2 regions of the Dorea sp. AGR2135 genome follow, and region 1 is predicted to be linked to the other one. Evidence: riboswitches for the same ligand, from Rfam matches in the RefSeq annotation. Region 1 holds a riboswitch; the other holds the start of a gene.

Region 1 (15,811 bases):
TCGGTGCATATTGTTCGTTTTTTCCAAGAGAAATTGCAGTTGCCATGGGAGCAATTCCTGTGGGGCTATGTTCTTCAGCGAATGAAACAGTAGAGCTCGCTGAAACGGTATTGCCAAAGAATGTATGTCCATTAATCAAATCTAGCTATGGTTATGCCATATCTGATCGGTGTCCTTATTTTCATTTTGCGGATTTGGTTGTGGGAGAAACAACATGTGACGGCAAGAAAAAAATGTACGAATTGATGTCTGAGTTTAAAGAAGTTTATGTTATGGAATTGCCGAATACACAGTCAGAAGGCGGACTTAGATTCTGGCGGGAAGAGATTATCCGGTTTAAAGAATTTCTGGAAGAATATTTTCAGGTAGTAATTACAGAGAATGATATTCGACGTGCAATTGTATCACAGAATAAGCGAAGAGAAGCATTGAAGAGATTTTATGGACTGATGAAGCTGGAACCAGTTCCAATGTCAGGACTGGAACTTGGTAAGGTGCTTTATGGTTCGAAATATCAATTTGGTCAGGAAGAGATGACAAAGGAGTTAAATGAATTGTCAGATCGTATTCTGGAAGAATATGAGAAAGGTCGTCAGCTAGAAAAGAGACCGAGAATCCTGATTACCGGCTGCCCTATGGGCGAAGATACAAATAAAATCGTAGAGGCAATTGAGAATAACGGCGGAGTTGTAGTCGGTTTTGAAAACTGTACTGGAGCGAATGCAGTAGAGCGTATGGTAGATGAAGATGATCCGGATGTTTATGGTGCAATTGCAAGAAAGTATTTTAGCATAGGCTGTGCAATTATGACACCGAACAATAATCGTATCCATCTTCTTGGAGAAATGATTGATGACTATCATGCAGATGGGGTAGTTGAGATGATATTATCGGGCTGTCATTCTGTGGAAATGGAATCCATCAGTGTGAAGAATTTCGTGAATGAAGAAAAGCACTTGCCATATCTGGCTGTAGTGACAGACTATTCGAAAGGTGATGTAGGACAATTAAATACACGACTGGCAGCATTTGTAGAAATGATTCGTAAATAATTACAATTGACAAGGGTGCATTTATCAAATATAGATAGATGCACCCTGTTTTTGTGCAGATATAACATATGTCTATAAAGATAAATATAGATATAAACAATAAAAGAACGATTATATAGATACAATCAATAAAATATACAAAAACGAATGGGATAAATTGTGCATGATGCACAATTAAAACAAGAAAGATTGGAATTATAAATGAAGAAATTATTGAGAAAATTGTATAAAATAGGAAAAGTAATTTAGAAGGAGGAAAAAACGTTGATTGAGATAAAAAATCTGAAAAAGTTATGGGAAGACGATGGAAGCTCCGTTCTGGAAGGTATCAACCTGACAATTGAAGACGGAGATATTTATGCGTTAGTAGGTCGAAGTGGCGCAGGAAAATCTACACTTCTTCGCTGCATCAACGGTCTGACATCTTATCAGGAAGGAAGCCTGAAGGTTGACGGATGTGAGATCAAAGATTTGAAAGATAAAGAATTACGAGAATTCAGACGGCATGTTGGAATGATTTTTCAGCAGTTTTCACTACTTGAACGAGAGACGGTATATAAGAATGTCGCTCTTCCAATGCAGTGCTGGAAATATCCGAAAGACCAGATTGATAAAAAAGTAAGAGAACTTCTGGAACTGGTTGGTCTTGGAGATAAGATGAATGCAAAACCGAGAAATTTAAGTGGTGGACAAAAGCAACGTGTTGCAGTTGCAAGAGCATTGACTATGGATCCGAAGATTTTGCTTTGTGATGAGGCTACTTCAGCACTGGATCCGAAGACGACGAATTCAATTCTGGATCTGTTGATGGAAATTAATCAGAAACTTGGAATCACAGTTATCATTGTAACACATCAGATGGAAGTTGTAAGAAAAGCGTGTAATAAAGCATGCATTCTGGAAAATGGCAAGATTGCAGATGAAGGTACTGTAAAAGAAATCTTTATTAAACAGCCACAGTCACTGAGAAGGTTATTGGGCGAAGAAGAAGAAAAACTTCCGGATACAGGACACAATATTCAGATTTCATATCTGGTAAAGGACATGAAAGATGGAGAATTGTTCAGTACGATGACATCAGAACTTCAGTATGTATTTCCGATTGTGAATGGTTTGATTCAGGATTATCAGGGAGATCAGATGGGAATATTTGTAATCAATATTGATGATGAACATTTAGGTGTAGTTACAGATTACCTGAATCAAAAAGGAATTAAATGGCGCGAACTTTCAGGTGAGCAGGGAGAGACGGAGGTGAATGAATAATGTCTTTCACTAATTATACTTTTACACAGATTTGTCAGATGTTAGTAGTTCCGGCGTTTTTTGCAACACTTAAAATGCTGTTGATTTCAGGAGTTTTATCTACGATTTTCGGATTTGTGTTTGGAGTTATTTTGATTCTGACTGAAAAAGGCGGGCTTTGTCAGAATGTTGTGATTAATCGTATTCTGGATTTTCTTGTAAATACGATACGTTCATTTCCATTTATTATTTTGATGATTTCTATCATTCCATTTACAAGATTAATTGTTGGAACATCAATCGGAGAAACAGCAGCGCTCGTACCGCTGACTGTAGCATGTACTCCGTTTATGGCGAGAATTTTCCAGAACAGTTTTAAAGAAGTAGATCCAGCTTTAATTGAAGCTGCACAGTCTTTTGGAGCATCAAAAAGTCAGATTGTATTCAAGGTCATGTTAAAAGAAGCAGTTCCATCTATTATTTCAGGACTTTGTCTTGCGATTATTAATCTGCTTGGCTGTACAGCAATGGCAGGAGCAGTTGGAGCGGGGGGTCTTGGAGCAGTAGCTCTTACATATGGTTACCAGAACTTTAATAAGCAGATTATGTACACGATTTGTGTTGTTCTGATTATTCTTGTTGCGATTATTCAGTACTTTGGTGATTGGATTTATAAGAAATTAAAATAAAAACGGGGACGCCTGTTTTTATATAAAAACTAAAAAACAAACAGGAGAATTATTAAGGAGAAAAAGAAAAATGAAGAAAAAGTTAATTAGTGTATTACTTACATTAGCAGTAGCTGGAACAATGTTAGCTGGCTGTGGAAACTCAAAAGCAGATGACACAAAGAGTGAGGCTGACAGCAGCACAGAGAAAAAAGATATCACAATCGGAGTTCGTGCTGATATGGTAAATCAGTATGCTGCAGTAGAGGATAAACTGAAAGAACTTGGATACAATGTTCAGTCAAAAGTATTTGATGACAGTGTACAGCCAGATGTAGCATTAGCAGAAGGAAGCATTGACTGTAACTGGTATCAGCATGAGCCATACCTTAAGAGTTACAACGAAAAGAATGGAACCAATCTGGTTATGGTAGAGCCAAAGACATTTTATCCATTATTCGCAATGTATTCTGATAAATGGGATTCAGTAGATGAGCTTCCAGATGGAGCTACAATCGGACTTTGCAACGATGCAACAAACCAGGCAAGAGGACTGCATCTGTTAGAGTCTCAGGGACTGATCACATTAGATGATTCTGTAGAGAGTCCGACAATGTATGACGTAAAAGAGAATCCACATAACTTCAAATTCATCGAAGCTGAGATGTCTGTATTACCACAGTCTATCAAAGACGTTGATGCAATTTGCCTTGCAGCAGGACATATGGTAAATGCAGGACTTTCTGCAGATGGATATCTTTGCCAGTCTGATGACAATGACACATATGCTGTAGGATTTGCAGTTCGTGCAGAGGACAAAGATGCACAGTGGATCAAAGACATTGCAGAAGCTGTTCAGTGTGATGAACTTGCAGAGTACTTTAAGACAGAGAAACAGGGAACACAGATTCCTTGCTGGGAGTAAGAAGATAGTTCTATGGAATTAGCCGGAATGACGATGTACAAAACTCTTGTGATGACGATACTTGCGATTGTCGGGGGATTCTGTTATCAGCTATTGCTTTTTTCCTGATCTGGTGTATCTGCAAATGGGTCGTTCGAAAATTGGATAAAGATTATGCAGTTGTGGAATTAGTTGCATTGATGTATTCTAATTGTGGATTTATCGGAATACCGATGGCACAGGGGATTTTTGAGGCACAAGGAGTTTTTTATATGACTGCCTATGTAGATAACAGTACCATTTTCTATGTTGTTCTGTTAGAAGAAAGAGGTAAGAAAAGATGGAATTAGTAAAACTTGAGATGACGCCAAAAGAAAGGAAGATAGCTTACGCAAGAGGAGAAGAGGTGGACCGTATTCCGACGTCTTTAAGTGCAGGAGAGACAGCTCCTCCGTTATATGGGATTCCCATTCGTGATTATTATTTTTCAGCAGATGCCATGGTGGAAGTAGAAAGCCGTCTGGCAGAAGATTTTCAGGCAGATAATATGGGGATGGGACTGGGACTTCGGACGCTGGTAGAAGCACTCGGAACAAAGCTCGAGTATCCGGAGCACAGCGTTTCTTATATTGAAAAGCCGGCACTGGAAACCTTTGATGACCTGGACCATATGGAGCTTATTAATGTTGAAAAAGATGGAAGATTTCCTATCATAATAGAAGCATTTGAAAGACTTCAGGAAAAATATGGAAAAGAACGCGGAATTGGTAGTGGACTTGCAGGACCATTTACAACAGCTGCAAGTTTGATTGGAACTGAAACATTCTTAAAGGGTACGGTCAAACATAAAGAACAGGCCCACAAATTATTGCAGTATAGTACAGACTGTGTTGTAAAATGTTGTGAAGATCTTCATCGTAAACTAGGAATTGGGTTTACACTTTCTGAACCAATGGGCTCCAGAGATTTACTTAGTAAACGACAGTTTAAAGAATTTTTTGTCCCTTATATAAAACAGGCAGTAGAGCGTATGAACAAATTTCAGGGTTCAACTGGAATTCATATCTGTGGACATACCAGGGATCGCTGGGAAGAAGTTATTGGCACAGGAGTCAGTGGATTTTGGGTAGATAACTGTGAGAGTATTCAGGAATTGAAGGAATGCTATGGCGATAAGGTTGCAATCAGTGGAAATGTGCCACCTGTAGATGTATTGAAAAATGGAACATTTGAAGAAATTGACCAGGCAATTAAGAAATGTATTATTGAAGCTGGAGACAATCCGAGAGGATATAATCTCTGTCCTGGATGTACCACTCCGGTAGATACGACGAAGGAAAACATGATTGCATTTATGAATGCAGCTGCAAAGTATGGACGTGGTGCAAGAAAAGGTTATATGCCAAGAGGTATTACAGAGTTATAAGCAGTCGTGTTGAATATTATTTTGTACAGTAAGATAATGTTGTAGCCGGAAACACTCAACTATCATATATGTGATAATAAGTAGAAGAGGTACGAAAAGTATGAGAACGAGTGTGGCAGGTCCGATTTCAACAGCTATAGCAGTCAGGCCAGTTGAAAAGGTTCTTCGCCATACGAGAAAGAATCCGGAAATGTTCCGCCAATCGAAGTGATGAAAGATGGATCGATTGATGATGTCATTGAGGCATGTAAAGACTGCCTGAGAAAATGTGGAGATAATCCAAAAGGTTACATTTTGAATACAGGATGTCAGCTCCCGATTGGTACACCGAAAAGAAATGTAGAGGCATTTATCTATGCGGCAAGAAAATACGGTCGTGGTGCGCAGTTAGGAAAGCTTCCGAAAGGTATTCTGGAAGATTAAAATATGTAATTTGTGCAAATGAAGCGACAAAAATGATATTTTGAGGCAAAAAAGGGACACCGTGTTTCGCAGTTGGGGACGTAGTATTTTGAAAGTTTGCTACGTCCCCAACTAATCAAAAAATGCATAATTTTCCACATGAACTTGCAAAAAACTGGTTGATGAATCAGAATAAGGTATGATATAATTTTATATCAGAGAAAAGGCATTGTCTTATGACAGTGCTTTTTTGGGGTAAAATATAACGGGGAAATGAAATCAAGTAAAGAGAGGTTAAAATCATGAAACAAAAGAAAAAAATGTCTTTGGCAATGCAGATTTTTATCGCATTGGTTCTTGCAATTGTAGTAGGACTTCTGATGCAGAGTCATGCAGAATTTGCAGAGAGTTACATTAAGCCGTTTGGAACAATTTTTCTGAACCTTGTAAAGTTCATCGTAGTTCCAATCGTATTATTCTCCATTATGTGTGGGATTATCTCCATGCAGGATATTAAAAAAGTGGGAGCAATTGGTTTAAAGACCGTTGTATACTATATGTGTACAACCGCATTTGCAATCACATTTGGATTGATTGGAGGAAATCTGTTCAAAGGAATGTTCCCGGTCGTTGCAACAACAGACTTGACTTATGAAGCAACAGAGTCGGTATCATTTATGGATACAATTGTGAATATTTTCCCATCCAATTTTATTGCACCGATGTCTGAGTCCAATATGCTTCAGGTAATTGTGATGTCAGTATTGTTCGGATTTGCGATTATTCTGATTGGACCGGAGAAAAATCCACGTTTGATCCAGGGGTGTAATGATCTGAATGATATGTTTATGAAATGTATGGAGATGATCTTAAGATTATCTCCAATCGGAGTATTCTGTCTGTTGTGCCCGGTTATTGCAGTAAATGGTCCGATGATCATCGGTTCACTGGCAATGGTGCTCTTAGCAGCGTATGTCTGCTACATTATACATGCAGTTGTTGTATATTCATTAGCAGTAAAGACAATGGGCGGTATGAGTCCGATCGCATTCTTTAAAGGAATGCTTCCGGCAATGATGTTTGCATTTTCCAGTGCTTCTTCCGTAGGAACACTTCCAATCAATATGGAGTGTGTAGAGAACATGGGAGCATCAAAAGAAGTGACTTCATTTGTGCTTCCGCTTGGAGCAACAATTAACATGGATGGAACTGCAATTTATCAGGGAGTATGTGCAATCTTTATCGCGTCCTGTTATGGAATCAACCTGACACTTCCACAGATGCTGACGATTATTCTGACTGCAACACTGGCATCTATCGGAACAGCAGGTGTGCCGGGATCTGGAATGGTTATGCTGGCAATGGTACTTACATCTGTAGGACTTCCAGTAGATGGAATCGCTCTTGTAGCCGGAGTGGATCGTATCTTTGATATGGGACGTACAACAGTAAACATCACAGGTGATGCAAGCTGCTGCATGGTTGTCACAAATCTTGAGAAAAAGAAAGCATTAAGAAAAAAATAAGTATGTAGTTTCGCAAGTAGGAATGTAGAGCCATTCTTAATGATGTACACTTGGTTTTTATGAGTTTATTCTTTTTAGGAATTCCATGAAGACTGAGTGTATTTTATTTGGAAAAACGATAATTGGGTAGATATATCAATATTATTTATTTGAAATAAGCGTGCTTAATAATTATACTGGATGCAGAAGACTATATTAGTGATGGATTTGACATTTAAAAGGGAATCTGGTGAGAATCCAGGGCAGCCTATTCTACTGTAAGATGGACGAAGCTTCAACGGAGTCACTGGTATTTATATCTGCAACAGAACAGCAGTAATATAAGCCGGGAAGAGGAAAGCAGAGGATGAAATCAAGCCAGGAAACCTGCTATATAGGAATTGGGATTTTCGGTAGGGAAAAGAACAGACACTTCGTTTTATTTTCCCTGCCTTTTTTAGTGGAAAAATATTTTATACTGATCGTTCATGACAGTGATAGAAGTTATAGTGTATAAAATCCAGGGGGAATATTGAGAAACTTATTGTTTGCATGTATAATACGAGGAGGAGATTTATGCACGAATTAGACCAGATGACACCGAATCAAAGACTGAATGCTTTTATGACAGGACAATCGATGGATCGAATGCTTGCAATGCCGGTCATAGTATCTATGTCAGGCGATGTATGTGGGATGACTCATCGCGAGAAAAGAAGCTCACCGGAGAATGAGGCAAAGTGTCAGATTGAAGCGTACAAAAGATTTGGTAATGACCTTGCAGTCATTGAATACGGGCTTCACATGGTAGGAGTTGGGCTTGGGGGAACGACCAATGATCCGGAGTTTCAGACACCTGCAATCGCAACGTATCCGCTTGAAAGTTTGGATGATATTGACAAGCTGGATCCGGAATGTCTGAAAAAAGAAAATGATCCGCACCTAAGACATTGTCTGGAGGCATGCCACATTGTAAAAGAAGAAATTGGTGATGAAGTACCGGTCGGGGTTCTGATTACTGGGCCATATACAGCTGCCACAAGCTGTTATCCAGCAGAGAAGCTGTTCCGTGCCATGAGGAAATCACCAGAAAAGGTTCACAGACTTGTGCAGTTTACAACAGATTGTCTTATCGATATTTATAAAGAGTTCATTCAAGAAGGGGTATTGATCTTACAATGTGATCCACTCGCTTCTGGCACAATCTTGAGAAAGAGTCAGTATCAGGAGTTTGTGCTTCCGTATGCAAAAAAAGTAAATCAGGCAATTCATGATGCAGGAGGAATGGTCTGCTATCATATATGTGGGGATACGACCAAAACAATTGATGACATGGCAGATGCAGGAAGTGATATGATCAGTGTGGACAATGTCGTTGATTTGGAGCATGTAAAAAATACAGCAGGGCAGAAGATGCCGATTCTTGGAAATGTGGCACCGGTCGACTATTTTATTCAGGGAACAAAGGAAGAAATGGATGCAGCTGTAAAGAGGTGTTTGCAGAAAGCATGGGATTCACCGAATGGTTATATTCTTGCCTCTGGATGTGATCTTTCCGGTCAGGTAAAATTGGAGAATATTGAAGCGTTTATGAATGAAGCAAGAAAGTATGGGAAATGGCCATTAGATCCTAAGAACTTTGAGTAAAATGTGTCGGAAAGATAATCTGCCAAATTTGAATAAAAAGATATAAAATCAGAAAACTAATCTGATGGAGGTAGATAAAAAGGACATGGTTGTTCAGATCATATCTGGATTTCGAGGATCCGGAAAAACAACATTCTTAAATCAATGGATAGAACAGGTAAAGGGAAAGACTGCGGTAATTCAAAATGATTTTGGTGCACAGGCAGTTGACCGGGAAAATGCAGAAGGCAGCTTGATCTATGAAGAAATCGGTGAGGGCTGTATTTGCTGTGGGATGGCACTTGAGTTTGAAGAAAAGATGCGCCGGATTGCCATGGAAGATTGCCCGGACAGAATTTTTATAGAAGCATCTGGATTTGGAAAACTGTCTGATGTCGTGAAAGTATGTACGCAGCTAAAAGAGAAGGAACATCTTGAGATGGTGATTGGACCGAATGTTACAGTTGTAGACATTGGCATGGTGGAGGCATATGCCTCCGGACTGGGAGAATTTTATGTAGACCAGATTGAACATGCAGATGTGATTCTGGTCAATAATATTGATTCAGACGATGTGGAACCGGAGGAAATAGAAGAAGGCTGGAAAGCGCTGGAACGACTGAATACGAAAGCGTTGAAAAGTGAAGATGCACGGGAAGTATTAAAAAGTGTAATGGAATCCGGAAACGTAGATCAAAATCTTCAGATAGAAGGAGATACGCTTATAAAATATCTTGGAGCTGACGCATTTGTAGAAGTGCCGGATGGTATCCGGATCATCGCAGACAGTGCTTTTGAGTATTGCATGGAAGTGCAGGAAGTGCATTTGCCAGATTCAGTGGAACGAATCGGAAAGCATGCCTTTCAGGGGAGTGGAATCAAAAAGATACATTTACCGGAAAGCATAAAAACAATCGACATTTATGCTTTCAGCGGAACACCTCTGGAATATATGGAATTACCGGAGAATTTGCAGAAACTTGGGCACAGTGCATTCCGTTATTGCAGGATGTTAAAAAAAGCGAAGTTTCCAGAACATTTGGTGGAGATTCCACATGATACATTCAATGATTGTGGAAAACTGCGGGAAGTAATACTGCCGCATGATACAGAAGTGATTGGGGCTCATGCATTTTCCGGGTGCGCGGCTCTGGAACAGGTGGATTTACCGGAGAGTGTGAAGCGAATGGAAGAAGGTGCTTTTGTGACTTGTGTCAGTCTGGAGAAAGTACATTTGCCAAAAGGACTGGAAGTGGTAGAACGCAAGGTGTTTTACCGGTGTACGAATTTAAAAGAACTTCATTTCCCAAAACGGGTGACAGAGTTTGGCAAAGGCATTTTTTCACAATGTTCTGCATTAAAACGAGTGTATATAGAAGGAAACCCGGTGGATGAAGAAGTGTTTCAGGACTGGGATATGTGGACAACTTGCTATGACATGGAAGAAATCATTGCACCGAATATGAGGATTACGAGATTTGCAAAAGAATGGAGAATGTGGGCGGCAGCAGGACTTGCAGATTACCTGGTAGAACAGGGAGATGTAAGAAGTGAAATCCTTGATTCTTATGTGAAGGATCTGAAAGAAAACCGGAGTTCCTATGAAGTCCTTTTATTAGAAAATAAAAAGTTATTACAGTTTTTCATTCATTACAATTTATTGGCGGAACAGGCAGTGAACAGACTTCTGGATCAGTCACTGCAAAAATCTGACATGGAGATCCGTAGCATGCTGTTGAATTATCAGAATGAAATCCAAAATGAGGATAAGAAGGAGGAGACGGGCAGCCAGCTTGATCAGCTTCTGGCAGCGTTGTCATAATATTTATGAATATTAGGGAAGCAAAAGAGCAGATTGAACATGCGGTAAAATTGTATCTGGAAAAGGATGAAAAAGGCAGATATATAATTCCGACAGAAAAGCAGCGTCCGGTATTTTTGATGGGAGCGCCGGGAATCGGTAAAACTGCAATTATGGAGCAGGTTGCGCAGGAACTTGGAGTAGCACTTGTGTCTTACACGATGACACATCACACAAGGCAGAGTGCACTGGGACTTCCATACATTGTAGAAAAGGAGTATGGTGGAGAAAAATTTCAGGTATCTGAGTATACGATGAGTGAGATTATTGCAGCGGTTTATGAAGTGATGGAGGACACGGGGATACGTGAAGGAATCCTTTTTCTGGATGAGATTAATTGTGTATCTGAGACTTTGGCGCCGGCGATGCTTCAGTTCTTACAGTACAAGACATTTGGACAGCACAAAGTGCCTGAGGGCTGGATTATCGTAACAGCAGGGAATCCGCCAGAATACAATCATTCTGTGAGGGAATTCGATATTGCGTCCTGGGACCGCGTAAAGAGAATGGATGTAGAGCCTGATTATAGTGTCTGGAAAACATATGCTTATGAGCAGGGGATGCACCCGGCAATCCTGACTTATCTGGATCTGAAGAAAGATGCATTTTATTCCGTGGAAAATACAGTGGATGGAAAGCATTTTGTGACAGCAAGAGGCTGGGAAGATTTAAGTCAGATCATGTGTCTGAGTGAAAAGAAGAATCTGCCTGTGGATCTGAATCTGATCAGCCAGTACGTGCAGGACGAGCAGATTGCCCGTGACTTTACAATTTATTATGATTTGTTCAAAAAATATAAAAATGATTATCAGGTGGACCGTATCTTATTCGGCATTCCATCAGAGCAAGTAAGACAGAGGGCGATGAAAGCATCTTTTGATGAGAGGATTTCTTTCCTTGGTCTTTTGATGGATGGAATTACGGATACTGTTAAAGAGACAATGGAGATGCAAAATGCATTGTTTGTATTTGGGGATTGCCTGAAAAAGATAAAAGCAGATGTGGAAAAAGGCCGAGACCTTGTTTCTTGTATCGAACAACAAAAAGAATGTTTAATGGAACAAGAAAAACAGAAAAAACGTGCCGGTAATTTATCCCGTGCCCAGGTGTGGGAAGATGACCGTGTGCTTGTTTATCTGGAAGAATGCCGGGAAAAAGCAGGCATACGGACTCCGGATGAAAGAGATTTTGTAATTCTCAGAGATTATTTTGCCCAGTTGACAGAAAGCTTTCAAGAGCAGACAAGAAAAGCATCGGGGTGTCTGTCCAACTCATTTTACTTTTGCGAAGATGTGTTTGAAGAAGGACAGGAGATTCTTGTATTTGTGACAGAACTTACGGAAAATGAATATACGGCCAGATTTATCAGTCAGTATGGATGTCGGGAGTATTTTAAACATAATAAGAATTTGATGTTCTACGAGAGACAGAAAAATCTTATGGATCAGATTCAAAATCTGGGGCTTGATCAGGTGTAATATTTATGTGTGTGGAAATAATAAAAGTGGCTTCAGAAGTTCTGAACTTTAGCAGACAGAGAACGTTGGTCAATATGAGGTTTCTGGAACCGGCAATTCGGATGCTGACGGAGAGTCCCTCTAAATGTATGCGTAATCGTTCATATGGTATGGGAACAGATGGAAAAAATCTTTACTATAATCCAGAATACGTACTGAGAGCATATCAAAAAGAGAAAGGTTTCGTCAGCAGAATGTATTTGCATTTAGTTGTGCATGGAATATTCAGACATTTCTTTGTAAATCCACAGATCGAGCAAAGAAAATGGGATCTTGCATGCGATATGGCAACAGAATATATCATCGAAAGCTGGAAACTGGACTTTGCAGACATTAGTGCCGGGGCAGATGAAAAGCGGGAACTTGACCGCATCCGGAAAAATGTGGGACTTATGAATGCGGAAAAGATTTATGGATATCTGAAAAAGACGAAAGAGTCAGAAATAGACTGGCTGGAGAAAATTTTCCGTCGGGATGACCATAGCTTCTGGTATCCCGAAACAAAAAACAGGAATGATGTAATCCAGGTGAAATCAGGGCAGGTGAATCAGAACCGGGAGGTCATGTTCTCAAATCAAAAATTGGAAGAGCTGTGGAAGCAGGCTGCGAAAAAGATTCAGGTGGATCTTGAGACATTTATGAAAAGCCGGAGTGGTGAAACCGGTGATTTTTTGGTGAATTTAAAGCTTGCGAACAGAAAGAAGCAGGACTATAGTGCATTCTTAAGAAAGTTCAACAGGCTTGGGGAACGTATGAAGATCAATGATGAGGAATTTGATTATAATTTCTATACTTATGGAATGCAACTGTATGGAAATATGCCGCTGATCGAGCCGTTGGAGTACAAGGATGTCCGGGTAGTGAAAACATTTGTGACTGTGATTGATACTTCAGGGTCAGTGGAGGAAGAAAAACTTCGGAGATTTCTGGAAAAAACATACCAGATATTGAAAAGTGGGCAGAAAAGCGAAGACAGAGTGAATTTCCATCTGATCCAGTGTGATGCGTTGGTTCAGAAGGATGTGAAGATTACATCAGAGAAAGAACTGGAGCAGGTGATGGAAGACTTGACACTTTATGGCCGGGGAGGAACTGATTTCAGACCGGCATTTGAGTATATAGAAGAACTTCGAAAAAACGGAGAACTTACGAACTTGAATGGAATGCTGTATTTTACAGATGGAATGGGTGTTTATCCGAGAAAAAAACCAGAGTATCCAGTGGCATTTATATATGATAGTGAAGTTTTGGATAAGATTCCGGAAGTGCCGGCCTGGGCGATTCGTTATCTGATGGATGACATATAGAAAGGATAAATGTCTGTACGAATATATGGAAGTACTCAATTTGAAGATACGTGTAATTAATGTTAAAATGTATCAAGATAAAATACGTCAAGAGATGAGAATGTCAGGAAAAAACAGCTTGCGGGCTATGAGGTATTTTCTAACAAAATAAAAATTTAGATTATGGAGGATTCATAGTATGGCATCTAAAGAAGAATTATTAGCAAAATTATCAGAGTGTGTAGTAGAGATGGAAGATGAGGAAGTCGTAGACGTTGCGAAAGAATATATTGAGGACGGATATCCGGCGTTTGACGGAATTATGGAAGGTCTTGTAGATGGTATGAACAAGGCCAGTGAGCTTTACGATGCAGAAGAGTATTTTGTAACAGATGTACTTCTTTGCTCTGATGCGATGTATGCGGGACTGGATGTACTTCGTCCGCATCTGGAAAATACAGATGATCAGACAAAGAAAAAAGCAGTTATTGGTGTTGTGGAAGGAGATACTCATGACATCGGTAAAAACCTGGTAAAGATTATGATGGAGACAGCAGGATTCGAGATGTATGATCTTGGACGAGATGTTCCGCTTGACCAGTTTATTGAGAAGGCAAAGGAGGTAGATGCAGATCTGATCTGTATGTCCACACTGATGACGACAACTATGGGTGGAATGCAGACAGTTATAGAGAAATTAAAAGACCAGGGAATCCGTGATAAGTTCAAAGTTATGGTCGGAGGAAGCCCGATTTCCAAAAAATTTGCGGACGATATCGGAGCAGAGGGATATTCTGTGAATGCGGTTGAAGCTGTAAAAGTTGCGAAAGAGCTGACAGGAATTGCCTAGATAGAAAAGACAAAAGCTGTACTGGAAACGGTCTGAAAAGGTATAGGCCAGGCTAAATATAAAAGAATCCGAATAAGAATTCGAAAAAGGAGCTGGGGATTTATGGATGCAAAAGAACGAATTAGGAAAGCCATGCATCAGGAGCCGACAGACAGACCGCCATGTATCTGTCCCGGTGGAATGATGAATATGATAACGACAGATCTGATGGATGAGGCAAATGTAAGTTGGCCGGAGGCACATCTGAATGCCAGAATGATGGCAGATCTGGCAGAAGCTAATTATGAAAAAGGCTGCTTTGAAAATGTAGGTGTTCCATTCTGCATGACGATTGAGGCAGAAGCTATGGGGGCTCAGGTGACTATGGGCAGTAAGATTTATGAGCCGCATGTAACGGGATATGCGATCAATTCGGTCACAGAGTGGGAGACTATTACACCGATGAGTATGGAGGAAGGAAGAGCAAAGGTTGTGCTGGATGCAATCCGTATTCTGAAATCCAGAAACTTAGATGTACCGATTATCGGAAATATTACGGGACCGGTCAGCACAGCAAGTTCCGTTATGGAGCCGGTTATTTTTTATAAAGAGCTTCGCAAGAAAAAAGAAGAAGCACACCGTTACATGCAGTTTGTGACTGATGAGATCATAAAGTTTGCAAGAGCACAGATTGATGCCGGCGCAGATATCATTGCCATTTCCGATCCAAGTGGAACAGGAGAAATTTTGGGACCGAAGCTTTTTGAGGAGTATACGGTCAAATATAATAATATGATCTGGGATGCTCTTCAGAAAGAAACCATGGGAAAAATCATGCATATTTGCGGACAGATGAAAAATGTATATCCGCAGGCAGAACTGATACATTCTGACGTACTTAGTTTCGATTCCTGCGTATCTATGCGTGAGGCACGCGAACATTTAAAAAAGCACGCTCTGATGGGAAATGTCAGTACATGGACGCTGGAGTTTGGACAGCCTGAGAAGGTAGAGCAGCTTGCAGTAAAATGTTGGAGAGACGGTTCTAATATCATTTCTCCGGCATGCGGACTTGGAACGAAGTCACCACTGACCAATATTCAGGCAATCCGTCATGGAATTATGGAGGAAGCAGCTAATGTATAAATTACGTATCGTTCAGTCTGGCAAGGAATACGATTATGAACCGGGAGCAAGCCTTCTGGAAATCTTGCTGGCGCAGAACATATTTATTGATAATCCGTGTAATGGAAAAGGAGTATGTGGAAAGTGTAAAGTACGCATCGTATCAGGAGAAGCAGGGGAAGTATCTTCTACAGAATTACGTTTTTTAAAACCAGAAGAAGTAAAAAGTGGTGTGCGTCTTTCCTGTATGGTTCATCCACAGTGTGATCTGGAAGTAGAGCTGATGCAGAAAGAGCGCAAGCATGAAGTTCTATCAAAAGGATATGTGCCAAAATTCGAAAAAGACCTGGATATTGTCAAACAGA
Region 2 (15,811 bases), on a different contig from region 1:
GGCAAAAATACTTTGCCGGACTCCAGATTCTTCTCACCGATCCCTAGTTCTTCAAGTTTTGCATAAATGTCTGTCACTTTAACCTTCAAATAGGGTTTCAAAAAGGTATAACAGTTCGGACAAAGCATGATAACCTCTTCCACGCCTCTTTTTTCAAACTCATCATTAATACGCTGTATAATTCTCTTTTCATCAGCTTCCAGTCCAAGCTCCGCAATCGGCTTTCCACAACAGTCATAGGCAACTCCGATTCCATGTTCTTTCAGAAGCTTCACAAGCTTCTTCATTGTCTTTGGATAAAATGAAGGAAAATTACACCCTGGGAAAAGGATGCATTTTCCAGCTGCATTACGATAATTTTTATAGATATAATCTTTCTTTTCTTTTAAGAGCATTCCATACCCTTTTTCACGAAATGTCCCTTCTGCCTCCCGGACATTTTCCCGGCGAAGCTTTAGAATATAATCCCGCCCGTCAATCCCAATCGGGCAGACTTCTGTACATTTTCCACACAAAAAGCAATGATAAGATAATTCCTTCAGCTTTTCAGTGTCCCCAATATCAATGCCATATTTTTTCAGAAACTCACAATGCTTCTGACAGACATGGCAGTGTATACACTCCGACACATCATTTTTACTCTTCACTTTGTTCCTCCTGCACATAATGCTTCTTCAAAAATGCACCAAGCCCCATAACAACTACTGCCAGTACAAGTGCAATCCCTATATAAAGGATCCGTTTCTCTTTGTCTGCAAGTCCGGCTATTCCAACCGTATACATAGCCGTTCCTGGCAGCATAAAAATCAGAGAACAGATGGAATATGTGGAGAACTTAATATCTGTTACCCCGTAGGCAAAATTCTGAAGATTGTATGGAAACAGCGGGACCAGTCTTGTAATCATAAGAATAAAAATCTCGTTACTTCCCGTCTCATCAAACAGCCATTTTTTCAGATATTTATTTTTCATTGCCATCGGTTTGATACTGTCCTGAAGGAAAAATCGTCCCACAACAAATGCGACCATTGCTCCAAGCGTTGTCGCAACTGAGCAACAGATCGTTCCAAGTACCGGTCCAAATACCAGCCCCGCAATAATTGCAAATGTCACTCCCGGGAGTGCCAGAACGACACAACTTACAATCGTAAGCACTGTGTAGATCAACACCGCCAGAAGAAGATCATCCTGTACCATATTTTCCAAAAATTTCAAATTCTCTGTATTTCCCAGGTAGGCAGACCACCCGAAAATGTGATTGAGTACCAGAATCACAACAATAATTCCGATAAATATCCACACTTTTTTATTTTTCATTCTTCGTTATCCCCACTGCAATACCATTTCTCACAATCTGCATCAATGTAGCCGCCCCAAAAAGCGGCATTAAAAAGTAATATGCCGCAAGTGTTTCGATGGACTTAAATATTGTTATCCCAAGATAGACAATTCCCAGTACTGACATCACCATGATCATAACCAGATCAATCTTTCCCAGCATCTCTTTTTTCTTTTTATATCCGGCAATAATCAGCACAATCAGCACAATTGCCACAACTACTGTAATATACTTTACTATACCATAAACCGCATTTTTCTGAAACTGCATATTGTGATAATTCACCCAACGGAGCATGCCTAACTTCTTCTTTGTAAAGTACTGGATTGCATAAGCTCCAATCAAAAAAGCAATGGTCAGTAAATCAAAAAAAATGTAACTTATTTTTTTCATATTTCCTCCATAATACTGCTAAACGCTGTCACCGGAACCCAGTGACAGCGCTCATATTTTTTATTACTTTTCATTAATCTGATACTTTACTCCAAGTTCAGTACCGGATTATTTTGCAGCTTTTCCTGTCGGAAGCTCTCCAACTGTTGTATGCTGGCAGTCAGCACTTGCAGGATCACCAACCTGTACCGGATAGTCATCGTGCATTAACCACTCATACCATCCACCATCGTATACAGAAATGTTATCGTATCCATTCTCATAAAGCACAAGGAATGGTACCGTTGCTCTCCAGCCTGTTCCACAATAGAATGCAAGGTGATTATCTAATGTAAAGTCACAGTCTTTCCAAACTTCTTTCAGTCCGTCCAGATCTTTTACAGTTCCGTCATCGTTCGTGAAGTCTGCAACATCTGCTGCAGTCTTGGCACCTTTTCCCCATACAGCTCCATCCGGCTCACCAGCTTTGTCCATATAGTTATATCCACTTGTCTTTCCAAGCCACTCTTCTTCACTTCTGATACTTACTAATTTGAAGTTGTCATCATTGGCAAGTTTATCTTTTGCTTCTTCGATAGATGTCCAGTACTCTGGATGAGCTGGTACAGTTGTTCCGAAATCTTTTGCTTCTGTTCCTTCATTTGCCTTTGTTTCTGTCTCGTATCCGGCTTTCTCCCATGCATCGATTCCACCATTTACAATCTTGACATCCTCAACACCAGCCCAGATATAAGCATAGGCTACACGCGCTGTTCCGGAAATATCTCCACCGTAAAGAACAACCTTTGTATCTTTTGTGATTCCGTGAGAAAGAAGATTCTTCTCAATCTCATCTGCTGAAAGAAGATTGTATGCACCTTCCTCAGATCCTGTAGCATCCTCTACTTCAACATCACCGACATAAATTGCTCCTGGAATGTGACCTTTCTGATATGACTCACAATCCTTTGCATTATCACTGTAAGCAACCTCTGCAACTACTACATTCTCATAACCTTTCTGGTTACCATCCATAGCACTCTTTAACCACTCTGGTGTTACATATACAGTTCTCTGCTTTACAGCCTCAACATCTTTTGTCTCTTCTTTTGTGTCTTTTGCTGTTTCTGTCTTAGTCTCAGACTTTTCATCTGATTTTGAGCTTGATCCGCATCCAACTGCAAGAGATGCAACCATTGCTGCACTTAAAAGTACCGCTAATACTCTTTTTTTCATTGTACATTCCTCCTTATAGCTGTTATGGAATCTGTCTTGACATCATCTTCCAGTTCTTTTATGTATGTCCAAATCGGAACATTTTTCGTTCCACAACATCCATTGGGGTATTCTATCAATCACAATTTACTCTGTCACGAATGCAGCAGATACATCTCCGTCTTTTGCACCATTCTCAATGATGTAAAGGTTATCTAAATCAAAGCCAGCGTCTTTCAGTATAGAGATTCCTGTCTTAGCACACTTGTTTCCGCTGTAGCAAAGAAGATATACTTTCTTGGAAGAATCCATCTTCTCTGTTGCCAGTTTGTACATAGCTGTCTGAGCATCTGCACTTTCAATCTCTTTTAATCCGCACTGGAAAGATCCTTTTAAGTGTCCTGCTTTGTATGTATCATCATCACGAACATCCAGAATCTGAACATCTTTGTCATCTACTGCTGCAACTGCATCTTTTCCAGATACATACTGCCAGTCGATGTTCTCTTCTGTACGGTCTGTTGTAAGAGCTCCGCTTACGTCAGCAAGTGCTTTTGCCCCACCCTCTACTGTGTAGATAGATGTTGACTCGATTCCTGCATCTCTTAATACACCTGTTGCTTTTTCAGCTCCACGCTTACCACTGTTACAGATGATGTAGATATCTTTTCCATCGTTCAGGTTCTTTTTCGCGTAATCTGTCATAGCGTCAACTAAGGAATCATCCTCTAATGGGAAGATTGGGCACCACTCAGAATTCTTAACTCTTCCAGTCACATAGTTATCCCACTCTCTTACATCGAGTACGTGAACTCCGTCAGCTTTCGCTGTATCCTCAGCAGATACATACTGATACTCATCGTCTGCCAACTCTTTTTTCTCCTCTGTTTTTGTATCTGCAGACTCTGTCTTTGTCTCAGATTTTGTGTCAGAACTGGAGTTTGATCCGCATCCTACAACCATAGATCCTGTCATTGCTGCTACTAATAATAATGTTACGACTCTTTTTTTCATGTTTTTCATCTCCTCAAATGTTTTATTTTAATTTTTAGAACTCTAATTTCTTTACGATGTTTTTCATCTGTACACCGTGAACCAGACTTGCACCGCCACGGATTGCTGCTGCCACATGGACAGCCTCTGTCATCTGCTCTTCTGTCACTCCCTTATTCAGACAGTCATTGGTATAAGCATCAATACAGTATGGGCACTGTACCGTGTGTGCCACAGCAAGTGCGATGAGAGATTTCTCTCTTGCTGTCAGTGCACCTTCTTCAAACACTGCATTATAGTAGCTGAAGAACTTCTCTGCTAACTCCGGTGCTTTTTCCCCAATGGTTCCAAACTTCGCCAGATCTTCCGGATTGTAGTAAGTATCCATTTCATATCCTCCCTTTTTCTTTTTTGGACTGCCGGTCCATATATATTTTTCTCAGCATAAAGATCAGTGCTGAGAGGGCAAACAAAATCATAAGCGCGGTCACAAATAACTTTGCACCGCCGGTCAACATGCCGCCAACGTAAGAGTACACAATTGTTGCCGGAAGCTGTCCGATTCCTGTTGCAATAAAGAATGACATAAATGACATAGATGTCAGTCCTGCCGCATAACTTACAATATCGAACGAAATAAATGGAAGCAGACGGCAGATCAGAATTGTATTCTTTCCATATCGTTCAAAAAATGTATCAATCTGAGCCAGTCCGCTCTTGCTTGTAAGTTTCTCTGCCACATCACGTCCCAGAATTCTTGCAATGTAGAAACATACAGCCGCTCCTGCCATAGCACTTGTCCAGGAAAGGATTGCTCCCTGCCACCATCCAAACAGATTCGCATTTGCGAATGTGAGCAAAAATGCCGGAAGCGGTGCTGCAATGGACTGAAAGATCATCAGTAAAAATGAGATTACAGCCGCATATGCTCCATAAGATGCCACAAAATCACGTACAACCGTAAAGTCTCCGCTTGCAAACATGGCAAATACCTTGTTCATCATTTTATTGACACCTGGGACTAAAAAATACACAGCGACTGCTGCAATCACTGCGATTAATAATACAACTTTCCCCAGCCAGTTCTTTTTCTCTTTCATATCTTTAAAATTCCCCTCTGAAATATATAATGTCTGTTCATTTTACCAACAGATTTTCAATATGTAAAATTAATAAATATTAACAATTCGAATTTATAAATCAGCTATACTAATAATACCTTTTTGTACTCTTTTCGTCCAATTGTTATTATCAATGTTTTTCATTCACTTATTCATTTTATTTATATATCTCCGTGATAGGAAAACATCGTTCCCCTGCATGCATCCAAGATCTATAAATCTCATCTTTAAAACTTTTTTCTTCTTTGATCTCCGGAAGATTCAAGGTACAATTGCCCGGTGTCTGCATTCGCAGATTCCCTGTTTGTAAGTCTTCTTCGGTAATTTTGAATTTATTTTTCCTATGCGCAAACAGCTCTTTGTGCATCAGATAAACTGCTGCTGTTACATCCCAGTTGTAAAATCCGCCAATTCCATAATCCTCTTCATTGTACCCAAACCAGTAATCTGTCTTTTCCCGGATATAGATTGCTGCCGGGTTTTCTGTTCCCAAAAGGCGCTTTTTATATTCTTCTTTCGTAAATAAAACTTTCAGACAGTTATTTCCAGTAATTATGGACACATTTTTCCCTTTTGTCAGTACCGCTGCTGTGGCTTCTGGATCACAGGAAAAATTCAACTCATCCATAATCTTTTTTTCAAAGACAAGAGGTTCTGTAATCCCGCCCATCAATACGATCTCTTTCACTTTTTCAAAGAAATGTGGATCTAATGTATACGCCCCGCCCAGATTTGTCAGGGAACCTGTTGCAAGAATCGACAACTCTCCTGCATACTGGTTTGCCATATCCACCAGAAAGTCAGCCGCATCACTTTGAAACTCACCGCGAGCCGCCCCTCCTTTTCGTGCCGGCAGTTCTGTCTGCCCCAACTCCGAAAGCATACGGTTCATTGTCTCCCACACAACATCAATTTTATTATTACCATAAGTAGCTGTTACACCAAGCAATTCTGCTTCCGGACATCCCAGAAGATACATAAGTGCCAGACCATCATCCACATCACAACCAGGAACACCTAGTGTTAAATCACAGTCATACACGATTTTTTTCATCAGACTTCCCCGCTTTCAAACCATACAATATCTTTTTCATTTATCTTTATCGCAACGATCATTCCACCCGACAAATTCAGTTCGCTGATTTTACTGCTCATTACCTGGCTTAACAATTCAAGTCTGCCAAAATACGGCTCTTCCAAAATCAAACTAACCTCTGCCAGTTCCCCTGCAAATGTTATTTCTTCCACCTTTGCATGTATGGAAATATCATTCTTGTTTTCTTTACCTTCTACTTTAGCTATTTGTACTGAAAATAGTCTGAGAATTCCTTCTATCATTCTTCCATCATGTTCTTTTTTCATAACGTTGACTTTTCCAAAATACTCTGCCACCATACGCGATGTCGGATGATAGAACATTTCTTTTGGCGTATCATATTGGATGAACCTTCCACTGTCCATAAGCGCGATTCGATCAGACATCTGCAATGCTTCCCGCTTGTCATGAGTAACAAGAATGGTCGTTATTTTCCAGGTTTCGTGTAGTTTTCGTACGAGTTCGCCCATTTCCAGGCGGAGTTTTTCATCAAGCCCCGAGAACGGTTCATCAAGAAGTAAGATTTTGGGTTTCGCTGCCAAAGCTCTTGCAAGCGCTACTCTCTGCATCTGGCCTCCGGACATTTCCCTTATTCTTCTCTTTTCAAACCCAGAAAGCTGCACTGCTGCCAGCAATTCTGCTACCTTTTTCTTTCGTTCGTCTTTTTTCACACCAGCAATCTCCATTGGAAATGCAATGTTCTTTTCTACAGTCATATTGGGAAATAAACGCAGATCCTGAAATACGATAATTGTGCCTCGCTTTTCTGGTAGAATATTTGTCGCCTTTTCCCCCTGTATCCACACCTCGCCTTCCTGCACTTCCACAAGTCCGGCAATGCTTTTCAGCAATGTTGTTTTTCCACAACCTGACGGTCCTAACAGCGAAACAAATTCTCCCTGCTTTACTTCAAGATTTATACCATGCAGAATCTCTTTTTTTTGAATTGTAACTTTTAATTTTTCTACCTTAAGACTCATAGAACCCTCCACTGTTTTCCTTTGTCCAATGCTTTGCAAGACCTTCGAATAATGAAAATAATATCAATGTCACCCCTAAAAATATCACACTGTACACGCATGCAATGTTACGATTTCCACTTTGAAGATATGGAACCATAACAACGGTGAATGTCTTCACTTTTCCACCGCCGATCAACAACGTCATAAAATACTGGCTAAAAGACACGATATAGGCCATACAGAAAGAAGACAGCATGACAGGAACAAGCATCGGAAGTGTAGTATGAAAAAATGCTTTCCACGCAGAAGCTCCCAATACTCTCGCCTGTTCCTCCAACCGGTTACCGACAGCCTGCGTTCCGTCTATTAACAGCCGGACTGCATATGGAAGTGACGCGATCAGATGAATCAGTATCACACCTGTCACTGTATTGTTAAGCCCCAGTTTTATGAATAATACCTGAAGTCCCATGGCAAGCACTGTAACCGGAATCATAAAAGGCAGGATTGTCAAAAAATAAATCAACTGTTTTCCCGGAAAGTCATAGAGTACAACCGCACGAGCCGTCATCAGCGCAACGACTACCGAAAATGATGCTACAACAACCGAAATTTCTGCACTGGAAGCAAACACCGCACTTAATTCTGTCCCTCTCGCCGAAATTTGATCCAGCGCACGCATAGAAAACACCTGTGGAAACAGATCCGGCCATGCCCAGCGTTCTGTAAATACCCAAAGTATCATCGTTGCAACCGGAAATAAGATCAGAAACACCACGATTAAAATAATAATATAACTAAGTATTGATTTTCTTTTTTTCTTCATGATTCTTACCTGCCAGATAACTTACATTTTTCTTTAACATTACAAAATACAGCACCGCACTTACCATGGAAATGCATATGATAACTCCATTTAACGCCATAGCATACGGACGGTTTTCAAGATTCGGATGAATATACTGCTGGTATGCCAGAATCGGCAGTGCTTTCGGCGTAGTCGCTCCCAAAAGAAACGGGAGTTCATAAGCTCCAAGGGCAAACACAAAAATTATCAGAAAGCCACTGATAATTGTCTCTTTGCAAAGCGGCAGCGTTACTTTCACAAATGTACAGATTTTCCCTGCCCCGAGATTCCTGGCAGCCTCCCCCAGTTTTCCATTGATATTTGCCATTAATGCAATAACAAAATATACAATAAATGGAAGTTCCTTCCACACATAAGCCAGAATAATTCCAAATCCATGTGCATCATATATAATCAGAGGAAATTGCTGCTGATCACTAATCAGTCCAAGCGCATAACCAATTCTTGCAAGAATTCCATTCTGAGAACAGATGTTAACTGCAAATATAGCCACAACAACATGGGGAACTATAATCGGCATCTGTATGATCCGCATCATAAGTCCAGACGTTTGTCTGACAGACACACACAATCCGGCAAGAATCACACCACCTGCAGTTGCAATTGCGGCTGATAAAAATGCAATTTTTAAGCTGTAGCTCACAGATTGAAAGAGCTCTGGCTTCATCAATATTTCTTTGTAATATTTCAACGTAGGTTCCCTTAATCCAAAAGCTGGAATCACCCCGAAACTCTGGGTGATTCCAGTTATTAACCCGATCAGAAATATAATGATCAGTACAATCTGAGGAACCAGTAATAAATATGGTACCACTTTTTTCTTCATAAAATTATTTTCCTACAACTTCCTCATTCCAGATCTCTTCAATAATCGGAACAAGCTGTGCCGGCATCTCCGGAAGACGTTTGGAAAGAAGCTCGTCCGGAGGAATGGTTCCTTTTCCAAGATCTACTTTATCAAATTCTGCCTTCTGGTCATCAGAAAGTTTTGTATTATCTAATACCGGGATTACTTTTAACTGATCATAACGGTCTGCCTGAACCTCCGGCGAAAGCATCTCATTGATAGCGACCATTGCTCCAGCTTTGTTTGCTGAATTCTTGGCGATTGCCATAAAGTTTGTATTTCCAATTGTTCCTTTATCGAACTGGAAGGACTGAGTTGTCTCTGTGTATTTTCCATCTGCAATATTTACTGCTGTGTCATATGCACCGTATGTCATGTAAAGAACCACTTCACCATCTGCAAACATGTTGTCCAATGTTGTGGAAGAGTCCGGGAATGTCTTTCCCTGATTCCATAAGTAAGGATTCAGTTCTCGTAAATATTCCATAGCCGGTTCAATTGCCTCTTTTACTGTTTCTTTGTCAGCTTCCATAGTCAGGAACTGCTCATATCCACAGATTTCATAGATAATATTTCTGACAAATGCACTTCCTGTAAAGTCTGGAAGAGCCGGATATGTTACTTTTCCTGGATATTTCTGCACGAATGCTTTCAGTTCTTCTGCACTCGTCGGAAGATCTGGTGTTACCGCCGTATCCGCAACCATAACTACCTGAGCTTTTCCATATGGAGCCTCATATCCATCAGTCGGATAAGCAAAGTCTAATTTTACATCTTCAGAATCACCATCTACATAGTCATTGAAATTCGGAAGTTTGTCTGTAAATGGACCATATAACATATCTTTTTCTTTTGCAGACTGGAAATTCTCTCCATTAATCCAGATTATGTCGATATCACCGTTGTCTTCACTGGCATTCTTGTCTCCCAGTTCACCGGAAAGCTGACTTAAAATCTGATCAATATCCATCGGAACACGTTCCATAGTAATATCATATTTTTCCTTCATAATCGGTGCAAATGAATTATCCAGCCAGTCATTCAGCTTATCATCTCCACCCCAGCCATAGAAAGTCACTGTACTTCCTTTCGCCTCTTTCTTCAGTTCATCAAAACCCATACTGTCTACTTCTTTTGTTGTAGCAGTATTTTCCTGTTTACTGTCACTTTTTGCACCACATGCCATCATAGAAACAGACATGGCAAGTGCAAGTATCACTGCAACAATTCTCTTTCTCATACATTTCTCCTTTGATTTAATTGATAACTTCTCTCATTTTATCAGTTTATACAGAAAAGTCAAATCAAAAATCTTTATAAATACAAAGAAAGAGCAAATGCTTTAACACATCTGCTCTTAATTATTTAAAAATTATACGACATCTTTTTTACTGCACTGCTTCCGGATTGGACACACTGACTTTATGGTCATACCATTTACCCTTTGTTCCAATCAATGCCAGATCAAATTCATCGTCCAGTGTCGGTACCGGTACGTCAAAGGAATATGCTTCCTTTGGCGCGGAACCATCAGAATAAGTAATCTCTGTTGTCTCTGACGGATCGATCAGATCTGCCCCGTCTTTCTGTGCATCTTCTGCTGAGCCTAAGAATAACTGTACGATATTTTTAGAATTCAATGTAATATGTACTGTCATCTTACCATCTTTAACAGTCAGCGTTGCTTTTCCGTCATTATAGTCCGGATTCTCGTGGAACATACCGCTGTCTGTATTAAAATCTACCTTATAAGTTCCATCTTCCAGCTCAGGCTCCTTCGCATCTTTGCTGTCAGTCTTTGCTTCTGACGCATCATCTTTGGAAGCTTCTGTTTTTGTGTCATCTTTCTTATCCGTATTACTTCCGCATCCGGCAAGCATTGTCATTGCCATACTGGCGGAAAGTAATAAAACTAATAATTTCTTTTTTAACATGTCCATTCTCTCTTTTCTAATTATTTTTCTTTATAATTGTACTCTGAAAATCTGACCTGTCAACTATTTAGCTTCAATTGCAGCTTTTGTATGTGCTACATAAATCTGCTGAATTGCATCAATCTCTCCAAGACCTGCAATCTGTGATTCTACACTGTCAAATGCTTTTGACGCTTCAAACTGGCTCTTCCATGAATCATCATCGTCTCCTGCCATATCATTGTTCGCATGATCTCCTGCAACAACCATCAGTGGACGAAGGATTACTTTCTTATATCCGGCCTCTTTGATTTTCTCGATGACTGCCTGACACTCTGTATCTTCCGGCTCACCTTCTACAGTTCCGATAAATACATTCTTATATCCAAGCTGCTCCATCTGTGTCTGCATCTGATCATAACTTACATTTGCAACGTGTGAAGTTCCATGTCCCATGAATACAAATGCGGTTCCATCTTTGGCTGCTGCATCAATGCTGTCATAGTTTGCTGTCTTAACTGCTTCGTCTGTGATTGCTTTTGCAACTGCTTCTTTGTCTGCATTGATAACTGTTGTATCTGCTCCAACTTCGCCGAGAAGCGGCTCAGCAATCTTTACAGATTCAAATTTATCTTTATATTTTTCCACTGTCTCTGATAACTCATCATACTCTGCACCATGCATCAGATGTGTCGGCTGAACAACAAGGTTTTTAACTCCATTGTCTACTGCACGCTCCAGTGCCTGCTCCATGTTGTCAATCTTCTCATCATCACGGGCCTGTACGTGATTGATGATGATCTGAGCTGTAAATGCTCTTCTTACTGACCAGTCTGGATTAGCAGCCTGAAGTGCTTTCTCAATTCCACCGATGTCTTTTGCGCGGCTGTCATTGAATGATGTACCGAAACTTACAACGAGAAGTTCATTCTCACCAATCTCGTCCTGATTTAACGGATCATCTTTCGAAGCGTCACCTGTATCTCTTCCGAAGTAATCAGGATCTGCGTTTTCACCTTCTACTAATTCTTTTTGGGCATCTGTTAATGCGTCCCAGGCTTCCTTAGCTTCTTTGCACTGTTCATCTGTCTTGTCAGTTCTCTCCTGAACATAGATATCATCAATCAGTTTTGCCACCTTGTCTGCTGCCACCTGATCGCTGTCCTCCTTCGTATCCTCTGTCTTTGCATCACTCTTTGCGTCAGAACTTCCTGAATTTCCTCCACATCCTGCAAGCAGAGACATACTCATAGCTGCAGTAAGTAATACGACTACCAATTTTTTCTTCATCTTTCCATCCTCCATTTTTTTCTAAGATACAAAATAATTTTTCCGGAGGTTTTTTATTACATAAAAATTCATATAATAAAAAATCCCTGCCATTAAAAAATGAACAGAGAGTACGCAAAACAAACTATTGACGAAATGATCTTCCTTCCGTCAAATAGCCTTTCTATGTATTTCGTACTGCCAGTTCCTCGTGGCCTGAACAAATATGTTCCTGTACTGTGAAAGGCAGGTATCCCGGCTTATTGCTCAAGCGCTCTAAAATCAGCCTTCCCGGTCTCCCAGTGGCATGTAGGATTCAAAGCTCGCAAAATACGGTGACGAGTTCGTACAGGATTCACACCTGTTTCCCTTTTCACCAGCCAGATAAATAACTTTTTATAATATCTTTCTCTGACTGACACCTCACACATTTTTTATTCTTTTGTATCTTTAGCTATTACTTTTACAATCTAACACATCTGATAATTACTGTCAATACATCAGCCTGTCAGACTGTATTCCATATTGGTTTCTCACTTCCATTACGGTCGGGATAAAATCCGGTCGATTTCTCTGGAAGCCTCACTCTTTGTCAGTGTATGTATGTCCATTTCCATAGAAATATTCTTCTGTTGCATAAGCCTTGTGAGAAATTCGATCTGTTTTGCGGTTATCGGTTCTTTTTTCTTCACTTTATATGCCAAGGGCTGTGGTTTAAAAACCTTCGGTTCCTTTTCCTCATAAAAATGCGCCATAGACTGATACAGTTTTGCGGTTGCCAGAGCATCATGATATGCCCGGTGCGCCGCCGCATTTTCGATATGATAGTATTCGCAGAGTGCGCCAAGCTTTCTGGATGGAAGGTCTGCGTGAACAACTTTGGCAATCTTAAGTGTATCAATTCCCATATGATCATAGGTGTAACCAAGTTCTTTTGCTTTTGTCTTCACAAAGCTGAAGTCGAACTGCACATTATGTCCGATCAGCGTATCCTGTTCGCAGAATTCAAGGAACTCCGGCAATACTTCGCCGCAGTTCCCTGCTCCTTCTACCATATCATTTGTAATTCCGGTCAGTTGCGTAATCATCGGAGGTATCCCGGCCTCCGGTTCGATAAAACGACTAAAACGGTCAACAACTTTTCCTTCCCGTACTTTCAATGCACCAATCTCAATAATCTCATTGTGCTCCGGGCTAAGTCCAGTCGTCTCTATGTCAAATGCAACATATGATTTTAACATCTTACTTGTCCGTCTCTTTCTCGTCCATTGCTCTTACTTTGTCATTTGCATACAATACGCCGCGCATACAGCCATTGCCTTTCACATCTGGATACCCCTCCTCATTATAACAGACTGTGATCACACAGCCATTGCGACAACCAGTACAAGTAAATTTCAAATCTGACATTTTCTCTTCCTCCCTCGCGCCTTTGCGGACTGATGCATGATTCATTTTTTCGCTACCCACGGATTTTTGTGCTATGCACTTCTTCAATCCTTAATATTATTAGTATAACATTTTGTTCATTTCTTAACAATGTACATATCTACCCATTTTGTCCATATTTACAAATTATTTTTCGTATTTTTATCTAAAATAGACAATGATTTTTCGTATTTTTAATATTATACTGTACTTTAGATAAAAAGGTTAATTATTTTAAAAGGAGAGGTAATCATGAACGAAGTATTAAATAACATTTATACTCGAAGATCTATTCGTAAATTCAAAGAGCAGGACGTTCCAAAGGATCTCGTAGATGAGATTGTCAAAGCAGGAACTTACGCTCCAAGCGGCAAGAACTTACAGACATACCGATTCTATGTAATGCAGAATGCAGATTCTATCAAGCGCCTTCAGGATGTTGTAGCAAAGGGAATGGAGAACCCTGCTTACACATTATACGGAGCAAAGGCAATTGTACTTGTTGCATGTGAGAAAGAAGCTGTCAACGGAGTCAGCGACTGCTCATGCGCGATTGAAAATATGCTTCTTGCAGCACACTCACTTGGACTTGGTGCATGCTGGATCAACCAGTTAAAATACTGTGGAGACAAAGAAGAAGTTGCTGATTACCTGGAAGGTCTTGGAATTGACAAAGACATGCAGGTTGTCGGAATGGTAGGAATGGGATATCCTGATGAAGAGCGCGAGGCTGCTAAAAGGCAGGACGATCTTGTTACATATTTGAATTAGTTTTTAGTTTCTTTGCATATCGAAATGGAGAGGGGTTTTGTTCCACTCTCCATTTTCTTATTCTCACACCAATGATATATTTTCATTTTCTAAAATTCAAGAATGTCTCGACAATCTATAATTCCACAGATATGTTCTGCTTTTCTATTCCATGTTTTTCGGCATAACCGGTCAGGAATAATGTCAGTGCTCCGTCTCCTGTTACATTGCAGGCTGTTCCGAAGCTATCCTGAAGTGCGAAGATTGCAAGCATCAATGCTGTACCATCATCACCAAATCCAAGAACGCCTGTAATGAGTCCCAATGATGCCATTACCGTTCCTCCCGGAACTCCAGGGGCTCCAATGGCGAAAATCGCAAGCAGGACGCAGAACAGTACCAATGTCTGAATATCTGGTAATGTACCATATAATACCTTGGACACGATCATACAGAAAAACACTTCCGTCAATACGGATCCGCACAGATGGATATTTGCAAACAACGGCACCCCAAAATCCACCATATCTTCTCTTAAAACTTTGGATTTTCTCGCACACCGAAGCGCAACTGCAAGTGTTGCGGCAGAAGACATCGTTCCAACTGCTGTAATATAAGCCGGTCCATAATGCTTTACGACTTCCATTGGATTCTTTCCAGAATAGACTCCTGCTACAACATACAGCACTGTCAGCCAGATATAATGTCCGATCATAACGATTACGACCGCACTGACAAATACCGGAAGCTGCTTTGTAATAGTTCCATCATATGATAAACAAGTGAATGTAAATGCAATAAACACTGGAAGAATTGGAATAATAATCTTTGACACAATTGCAAGTACAATATTTTGGAACTCATCTAAAATAGTAATGATCGTCTTTGCTTTTGTCCAGATTGCCGCAAGTCCGATTAAAATGGAAAATGCAAGAGCACTCATGACATTCATAATCTGCGGAATAGTCAGACCAAAAACATCTTCCGGCAATTCTTTTAAGCCTTCAATCTCTGACACAACCGGAAGATTCGGAATAATTGCATATCCAGCTCCCATAGAAAGAAGTGCTGCCAGTACGGACGACGTATATGCAACCATAAGTGCAACGCCAAGCATACGTGACGCATTATTTCCAAGCTTTGTAATAGATGGTGCAATAAATCCGATGACAATTAACGGTACTACAAAGTTAATGACCTGTCCCAGAATATTCTTCAATGGAACAACAACACTCATTACACTTTTAGGGAAAACCTGTCCAAAGATAATTCCAATAACAATGCCAATCAATAATTTCACTGGAAGACTGCTAAATATTTTTTTCATACCCTACCTCACTCATTCTTCATGCTCAATAAATTTCTTCTATGTATAAATCATTCTCCTTTTTATCCCAATAAAGAAATTTATTAGTTGAAAATATTATGTTTATTATACAGTTATCAAATATGTTTTGTCTACTTTTATCTTAGAAAAAGGCAATTTCTTATCATAGAAAAAAAAGGCATATCCTTTCGGATATGCCTTAAATTCAACGTGCGCGAGAAGATTCGAACTCCCGACCTTCTGGTCCGTAGCCAGACGCTCTATCCAGCTGAGCTACGCGCACATTACTGTGTTCCGTTTCTCTTGTGTCC

What was found. Region 1 has a riboswitch for cobalamin ahead of G593_RS0108345 (uroporphyrinogen decarboxylase family protein). Riboswitches for the same ligand answer to the same signal wherever they lie in the genome.
Region 2: another riboswitch for cobalamin. It lies ahead of G593_RS0103565 (sirohydrochlorin cobaltochelatase); the one in region 1 lies ahead of G593_RS0108345 (uroporphyrinogen decarboxylase family protein).

What each region holds. Positions count from the first base shown of each region.
Region 1 covers NZ_ATVU01000010.1:90,578-106,388, reverse strand. Annotated here, with positions in the region: gene G593_RS0108395 (double-cubane-cluster-containing anaerobic reductase) at 1-1,052, shown strand, start outside; gene G593_RS0108390 (methionine ABC transporter ATP-binding protein) at 1,317-2,318, shown strand; gene G593_RS0108385 (methionine ABC transporter permease) at 2,318-2,986, shown strand; gene G593_RS0108380 (MetQ/NlpA family ABC transporter substrate-binding protein) at 3,057-3,890, shown strand; gene G593_RS20795 (hypothetical protein) at 4,031-4,219, shown strand; gene G593_RS0108365 (uroporphyrinogen decarboxylase family protein) at 4,210-5,295, shown strand; partial or broken gene G593_RS0108355 (uroporphyrinogen decarboxylase family protein) at 5,494-5,718, shown strand; gene G593_RS0108350 (dicarboxylate/amino acid:cation symporter) at 6,000-7,223, shown strand; cobalamin riboswitch at 7,402-7,611, shown strand; gene G593_RS0108345 (uroporphyrinogen decarboxylase family protein) at 7,779-8,849, shown strand; gene G593_RS0108340 (leucine-rich repeat protein) at 8,914-10,650, shown strand; gene G593_RS0108335 (ATP-binding protein) at 10,656-12,167, shown strand; gene G593_RS0108330 (vWA domain-containing protein) at 12,194-13,513, shown strand; gene G593_RS0108325 (corrinoid protein) at 13,692-14,342, shown strand; gene G593_RS0108320 (methylcobamide--CoM methyltransferase) at 14,445-15,467, shown strand; gene G593_RS0108315 (ASKHA domain-containing protein) at 15,460-15,811, shown strand, end outside.
Region 2 covers NZ_ATVU01000003.1:176,720-192,530, forward strand. Annotated here, with positions in the region: gene G593_RS0103500 ((Fe-S)-binding protein) at 1-665, opposite strand, end outside; gene G593_RS0103505 (TVP38/TMEM64 family protein) at 637-1,317, opposite strand; gene G593_RS0103510 (hypothetical protein) at 1,307-1,732, opposite strand; gene G593_RS0103515 (sulfurtransferase) at 1,841-2,947, opposite strand; gene G593_RS0103520 (rhodanese-like domain-containing protein) at 3,074-3,940, opposite strand; gene G593_RS0103525 (arsenosugar biosynthesis-associated peroxidase-like protein) at 3,975-4,307, opposite strand; gene G593_RS0103530 (TVP38/TMEM64 family protein) at 4,309-5,019, opposite strand; gene G593_RS0103535 (nucleoside hydrolase) at 5,198-6,094, opposite strand; gene G593_RS0103540 (ABC transporter ATP-binding protein) at 6,094-7,116, opposite strand; gene G593_RS0103545 (ABC transporter permease) at 7,106-7,924, opposite strand; gene G593_RS0103550 (ABC transporter permease) at 7,896-8,792, opposite strand; gene G593_RS0103555 (ABC transporter substrate-binding protein) at 8,797-10,053, opposite strand; gene G593_RS0103560 (hypothetical protein) at 10,202-10,747, opposite strand; gene G593_RS0103565 (sirohydrochlorin cobaltochelatase) at 10,811-12,016, opposite strand; cobalamin riboswitch at 12,224-12,436, opposite strand; gene G593_RS0103570 (3'-5' exonuclease) at 12,538-13,236, opposite strand; gene G593_RS20020 (hypothetical protein) at 13,238-13,405, opposite strand; gene G593_RS0103580 (nitroreductase family protein) at 13,676-14,194, shown strand; gene G593_RS0103585 (dicarboxylate/amino acid:cation symporter) at 14,310-15,500, opposite strand; tRNA gene G593_RS0103590 (tRNA-Arg) at 15,710-15,783, opposite strand.